DNA from 3 places in the Ancylobacter polymorphus genome. Region 1 is predicted to be linked to each of the others. Evidence: predicted binding sites of a transcription regulator. Region 1 holds the regulator's gene; each other region holds the start of a gene.
The links. The regulator PhoB, encoded in region 1, activates phosphate uptake and scavenging genes when phosphate is short. The targets are predictions, from matches to a motif close to TGTCATNNANCTGTCAT.
Positions count from the first base shown of each region.

Region 1 (2,263 bases):
CTGCCATCCGCTGCAGCCGGCCGCGCAAGCCGATCCGATGATCGCCGCTCTGCTCGCCGCGCTGGACGCGCGCCCGGCCTATCGCTTCGGCGAGGAGGACATTACGCGCCTCGGCTATGACCTCTCCACCGTCCGCCGCGCCTTCAAGCGGCATTTCGGCATGACGTTCCTCGACATGGCGCGCCACCGGCGGCTGCGCGAGGGCTTCGAGACGCTGGCGCTTGGCGGGTCGGTGATCGCCGCGCAGCAGGAGGCCGGCTTCCAGTCAGCCAGCGCCTTCCGTGCTGCCTTCGCCCGGCTAATCGGCTGCGCGCCGGGCGAGATCGCTGGCGAGGGGCGGCTGCTCGCCGACTGGATCGGCACGCCCCTCGGCGACATGATCGCGATTTCCAGCACCACCCATCTGCATCTGCTCGAATTCGTCGAGCGGCGCGGCCTGCCGGCGGAGATCGCCCGGCTGCGCAAGGGGGTGAAGGGGGAGCTGGGGATCGGCAGCTATGCGCCGACGGAGAGCATCCGCCGCGAACTCACCGCCTATTTCGCCGGCCGCTCGGCGGAATTCACCACGCCTGTCGCGCTCGACGGCAGCGCCTTCACCCGCGCCGTCTGGGCGGAGCTGCGGCGCATACCGGCCGGGGCGACGGCGAGCTATGCCGACATCGCCCGCCGCATCGGCGCGCCGACGGCGATCCGCGCCGTGGCGCGGGCCAATGGCGCCAACCAGCTGGCGCTGATCATTCCCTGCCACCGCGTCATCGGCACCGACGGCGCCCTCACCGGCTATGGCGGTGGGCTGTGGCGCAAGCAGCGGCTGCTGGAGATCGAGAGTCGCTACCGGACGCCCGCCCCAGCGGCGGGTTGACGCGCTGCCCGCGCCAAGGAGGGGCGGCGTCAACGGGGCCGTTCGCGCGCGCGCTCAGTGCGCGCGGGCGAACATCTCGTTGAAGGAATAGCCGGAGCCGCGGACGGTGCGGATCGGGTCGGGCTGGCGCGGGCGGTTCAGCGCCTTGCGCAGGCGGCCGACATGCACATCGACCGTGCGCTCGTCGATATAGACATCCTGCCCCCACACGCCGTCGAGCAGCTGCTCGCGCGAATAGACGCGGCCCGGCGACTGCATGAGGAATTCCAGCAGCCGGAACTCGGTGGGGCCGAGATGCAGCTCGCGCCCGGCGCGGTGAACGCGCTTGGTCTCGCGGTCGAGCTCGATGTCGCCGGCGCGCAACAGGGTGGAGATGTGCTCGGGCTTGGCCCGGCGCAGCAGCGCGCGCACCCGCGCCACCAGCTCCGGCACCGAAAACGGCTTCACCACATAGTCGTCCGCGCCGGTGGCGAGGCCGCGCACGCGCTCGGTCTCTTCGCCTCGGGCGGTGAGCATGAGGATCGGCATGCGCTCGGTTTCCGGCCGGGCGCGCAGGCGCCGGCACAGCTCAATGCCGGAGAGACCGGGCAGCATCCAGTCGAGGATCAGGAGATCCGGCACGCTTTCGCGCAGCCTTGTCTCCGCCTCGTCGCCCCGCCCGACATTATCGACCGAATAGCCTTCGGATTCGAGATTGTAGCGGAGCAGGAGGGTGAGGGGCTCCTCATCCTCCACGATCAGTATGTTGGTGGGCATGATGTCGTCCCCGAGCGTTCGCGGGTCGCCGGCGTCAGGCCGGGAACGCGACGCTGGTCAGGCTGCTGGTATCCTGCTTCGGCCGCTCCTCGGTGAGCAGCTGGCCGGTGACAAGATAATGGATGGTTTCCGCGATGTTCGTCGCGTGGTCGCCGATACGCTCGATGTTCTTGGCGCAGAACAGCAGATGCGTGCACAGCGAGATGTTGCGCGGGTCCTCCATCATATAGGTGAGGAGCTCGCGGAACAGCGAGGTGTAGAGCACATCGACCTCGCCATCGCGCTGCCAGACTTCCAGCGCCCGCGTCTCGTCGCGCGTGGCATAGGCGTCGAGCACCACTTTCAGCTGTTCGAGCACGATGGTGGACATGTGCTCCACGCCGCGCACCAGCTTCTGCGGGTGGAATTCGCCGGTGAGGGCGAGCACGCGCTTGGCGGTGTTCTTGGCGAGGTCGCCGATGCGCTCCAGGTCGTTGGCGATGCGCATGGCGGCGACGATTTCGCGCAGATCGCCGGCGAGCGGCTGGCGACGGGCGATGATGAGCACCGCCTTTTCCTCGATCTCCCGCTGCAAGAGGTCGACCGGCCCGTCGAGCACGATCACCTTCTGCGCCAGCTCGGTGTCGCGCTTGACCAGCGCCTGCA
Region 1 covers NZ_CP083239.1:993,327-995,589, forward strand. The annotation lists gene K9D25_RS04630 (bifunctional transcriptional activator/DNA repair enzyme AdaA) at 1-862, shown strand, start outside; gene phoB (phosphate regulon transcriptional regulator PhoB) at 917-1,618, opposite strand; gene phoU (phosphate signaling complex protein PhoU) at 1,653-2,263, opposite strand, start outside.

Region 2 (2,263 bases), 1.6 Mb from region 1:
CGCGCTTGCGCAGCTGGATCAGCCCCTTGGTGACATAGGCGCGGTTGAGCCCCAGCAGCGGCACCACATCCGCCACCGTGCCGAGCGCGACGAGATCGAGGCTGGCGAGCAGGTCCGGCGCCGGGCGTTCCTTGGTCCACCAGCCGCGATTGCGCAGTTCGCGCAGCAGGCCGACGGCGACGACGAAGACCAGCCCGACGGCACAGAGATGACCGAGGCCGGAGAGATCGTCGGCGCGGTTGGGGTTCACCAGCGCCGCCACCTCGGGCAGCGCCTCGCCGGCCTGATGATGGTCGATGACCAGCACGTCCAGCCCGATGGCGCGCGCACGGGCGAAGGGCTCGAAGCTCATCGTGCCGCAATCGACCGTCACCAGCAGCGTGGCGCCGCGCTCGGCCAGCGCCTCGATGGCGGGGATGTTGGGCCCGTAGCCCTCGAAGATGCGGTCGGGGATGTGGAAGGCAGGGTCCAGCCCACCGGCGCGCAGCACGTCCACCAGCAGGGCGGTGGCGGTGGCGCCGTCGACATCGTAGTCGCCGAACACCGCCACCTTCTCCCCGCGCATCACCGCGTCGGCGAGGCGGGCGACGCAGGCCGGCATGTCGGTCAGCGTGTCGGGATCGGGCAGCAGACGTTTCACCGTCGGGTCGAGCCACGCCTCGACCTCGTCAATGGCGACGCCGCGCCCGGCGAGAACGCGGGCGAGGATTTCCGGCACGCCGTGGCGCTGGACGATGGCGAGCGTGGTCTGGGCGCCGCGCACGTCCAGGCGCTCGCGCCAGAAGCGGCCAGTAGCCGAACGGGTCACACCGAGAAAGGGACGCGGCGGCGGGGCAGCGGTGGGAAGGACGAGACTCATGGCGCGCAGGATAAGCCCGAACAACGCGCCCGCGTCGAGTGCTTCGCCCGCAAAGACGGGAGCGGTGGCGTCATCGCGCCGTCACGCTGCCGTAACGCGAGGGACATGGGCGACAGGCAGAAGGCGGGCTCCGGCCTCGCGCCGCATGCTGCTGACAAGGAGCCCCCCATGAATCGCCGCCTCCGCCTGTCCCTGCTCGCCGGCGCCGCGCTCGCGCTCGCCGCCACCGGTGCGCGCGCCGACCAGACCTTTCCCGCCACCCTCGCCGGCCATGCCGTGCTGCCGGCGGAAACCTTCATCGCCATGCCGGACGACGCGCCGGAGGACCTCAAAGTGTCCGGCAAGTTCACCACCGGCACGCGCGTCGATGCCGTCGGCACGGTGGAAGGCAAGTCGGCCGGCCGCCCGACGGGCGTGAAGCTGCCCTTCAAGGGTCAGCCGGTGCAGGGCCATTCCGGCATCAAGGTGATGCCGGACGGCAGCTTCTGGATCATCACCGACAACGGCTTCGGCTCCAAGGCCAACAGCCCGGACGCGGCGCTGTTCCTGCGCCACTACAAGGTGGACTGGGCCACCGGCACGTTCCAGCCGATCGAGACGGTGTTCCTCACCGATCCCGACAAGAAGGTGCCGTTCCGCATCGTCCATGAGGGGACGGAAAAGCGCTATCTCACCGGCGCCGATTTCGACATTGAGAGCTTCCAGATCATCGGCGACCACATCTGGATCGGCGAGGAATTCGGCCCCTATCTCATCAAGGCCGACAAGACCGGCAAGGTGCTCGGCCTGTTCGAGACCGTTGCCGGCGAGACGCCGGTGCGCTCGCCCGACCATTACGCCGTCGCCTCCCCCGCCGCGCCGAACGCGCCGGCCGCCTTCAACGCCCGCCGCTCCAAGGGCTATGAGGGCATGGCCGCCTCCAAGGATGGCAAATATCTCTACGCCCTGCTCGAAGGCCCGCTGTGGGACGCCGACAAGAAGGACTGGCAGAAGACCGCGGACGGCAAGGAGTTCCTGCCGATCCTCGAATTCGACGTCGCGAACCAGAAATGGACCGGCCGCATGTGGCACTACGTTCTGGAGCAGAACGGCAATGCCATCGGCGACTTCAACATGATCGACGGCACCACCGGCCTGATCATCGAGCGCGACAATGGCGAGGGCACGGCCGACAAGGCCTGCGCCGCAGGGACCAAGGGGCCGGACTGCTTCCACGACCTCGCCACGTTCAAGCGCATCTACAAGATCGAGCTGACCGACGCCAATGCCGGCCAGAGCGTGCGCAAGATCGGCCATATCGACCTGATGAAGATCGCCGACCCGGACAAGAAGGCACGCAAGCCGCTGAATGACGGTGTGCTGACCTTCCCCTTCTTCACCATCGAGAATGTCGACGTGGTCGAC
Region 2 covers NZ_CP083239.1:3,759,185-3,761,447, forward strand. The annotation lists gene recJ (single-stranded-DNA-specific exonuclease RecJ) at 1-859, opposite strand, end outside; gene K9D25_RS18055 (esterase-like activity of phytase family protein) at 1,028-2,263, shown strand, end outside.
Region 2: the regulator PhoB is predicted to act here: its motif matches at 928-944, upstream of K9D25_RS18055 (esterase-like activity of phytase family protein).

Region 3 (2,263 bases), 870 kb from region 1:
AGGCTTCGCGCACCTTCACGAACACCTCCTCGGGAATGTCCTTGCGGGCGACGAGGATGTCGTTCGGCAGGTCGCGGCCACGGGCGACGACGGCGAAGGCGGCGTTGGGGAACGCCTTGCGGATGGAGTTGAGATGGCCATAGTTCAGGCCGATGGCGGCGATGTCGCCGCGGATCAGCGCTTCCGCCGCGACGTTGCGGGAGATGATGACGCCCTCATAATCCTTGCCGTACATGATGCCGAAATCGGCGAGCACCTGCGCCGGGCCGAGATGCTGCGAGGTGGAGCCGACCGAGCCGAAGGAGACCTTCTTGCCCTTGAGGTCGTCGATGGAGCGGATCGGCCCGTTGGCCAGCACCGCGATTTGCGCGAAATAGTCCGGCCGCTGCCAGGCGACGACGATGCGCGGGTCGCTGAGCTGCTTCATGACGACATATTCGGCCGGGCCGGTGAGCACGAGCTCGACATGGCCGGAATTCATCGCCTCGACGGCGGCGGTGCGCGAACTGACCGGGATCAGCTCGATGTCGAGCCCGGTGAGCTTCGACAGCTCCTTCTGGAAGCCACCGAACTCCTGCTGCAGCGCCTCCAGCCCTTCAATGTCGGTCACGGCGAAACGCACGGGTTCGGCGCTTGCGGCGAAGGCGGTCACCACGGTGATGGCGAGAGCGGAAACAAGCCTGCGAAACATTTTGTGCCCTTTGCTGTATAGACAGGAACTGTGGACTGCGATTATCTGTATAGACAGCGTATGACGCATACGTGACAGTGACCCAGAGGCGGCGAGGCAAGAATGAGCGTGCGTATCGAGAACGGGCTGGCGCTGGTGGACGGCCGGTGGAGCGACGAGCCGCTGGTGCTGCGCGCCGCGCTTCTGGCCGATGACGCCGCCGGCGGAGTGCCCACACGGGTGATCGACGCGTCGGGCCTGCTGGTGCTGCCGGGGATCGTCGACATTCACGGCGACGCCTTCGAGCGCCACATCATGCCGCGCCCGGGCGTGCGTTTCGACACCACGCTCGCCTTGCGCGACACCGACCGGCAGCTGGTGGCCAACGGCATCACCACCGCCTTTCACGGCGTCACCATTTCCTGGGAGCCGGGCCTGCGCTCGGTGGAAGCGGCGCGCGCCTTCGTCGCCACGCTGATGGCCCTTCGCGGCGGCCTCGCCTGCGACACCCGCCTGCATCTGCGCTGGGAGACCTTCGCGCTGGAGGCGATGGAAGAGGTGCGCGGCTGGCTGGCGCTCGCCCCCACGCCGATCCTCGCCTTCAACGACCACACGACCGGCTCGGTGCTGAAGGGCACCATCGCCCGCAAGATCGGCCAGATGGCGGAGCGCTCCGGCCTCAGCCAGGACGATTACCGCGCGTTGCTGGACCGCGTGTGGGGTGCGCGCGAGGCCGTGCCCGCCGCCATTGAGAGCCTCGCCGCCAGCGCACGGGCCAATGGCAATGTGCTGCTCGCCCATGACGAGAATTCGCCGGACGAGCGCGCCCGCTTCCGCGCGCTGGGCGCGGTGGCGTCCGAATTCCCGATGAACCCCGAGACCGCGCAAGCCGCCCGCGACGCCGGCGAGGATGTGATCCTCGGCGCGCCGAATGTGGTGCGCGGCGGCAGCCATAATGGCGCGCAGAGCGCGGGCGAGGCGGTGGCCGCCGGGCGCTGCACCGTGCTGACCAGCGACTATCATTACCCCTCGCCGCTCTATGCGGCCTTCACCCTGGCGGCGGGGAATCGCGACGCGCTGGCGCGCCACTGGCCGCTCATCTCCGCCAATCCCGCCCGCGTCGCCCGTCTGGAGGATCGCGGCCGGCTGGCGCCGGGGCAGCGGGCGGACCTGATCCTTGTCGATGCCTCCGACATGGCGCATCCAGAAGTGGTGGCGACGCTGGTCGAAGGGCGTATCGTCTATGCGCGCCGGGCGGTGGAGCATCGGCCGATCGCGGGCGTGGCGCAGGCGGCGGAGTGAGGGCGTGAACCGAAGCGTGAAGGCACAGGCCGGGGGGGCGAGCGATGTGTCCGGCTTTGATGGGCTGGTGTTCCGCCCGCGCCGCGACACCCCGATCTGGCAGCAGATTTACGACTACATCCTCTCGCTGATCGAGAGCGGCTATTTGCGGCCGGGCAGCCAGCTGCCGGGCGAGGTGCATCTGGCGGAAAAGCTCGGCGTCACCCGCATCACCCTGCGCCGGGCGCTGCAGCAATTGCAGCAGGAAGGCCACCTCACCGCGCGCAAGGGGGTGGGGGCGTTCGTGCGCAG
Region 3 covers NZ_CP083239.1:1,865,481-1,867,743, forward strand. The annotation lists gene K9D25_RS08770 (PhnD/SsuA/transferrin family substrate-binding protein) at 1-691, opposite strand, end outside; gene K9D25_RS08775 (alpha-D-ribose 1-methylphosphonate 5-triphosphate diphosphatase) at 794-1,972, shown strand; gene phnF (phosphonate metabolism transcriptional regulator PhnF) at 1,977-2,263, shown strand, end outside.
Region 3: the regulator PhoB is predicted to act here: its motif matches at 752-768, upstream of K9D25_RS08775 (alpha-D-ribose 1-methylphosphonate 5-triphosphate diphosphatase).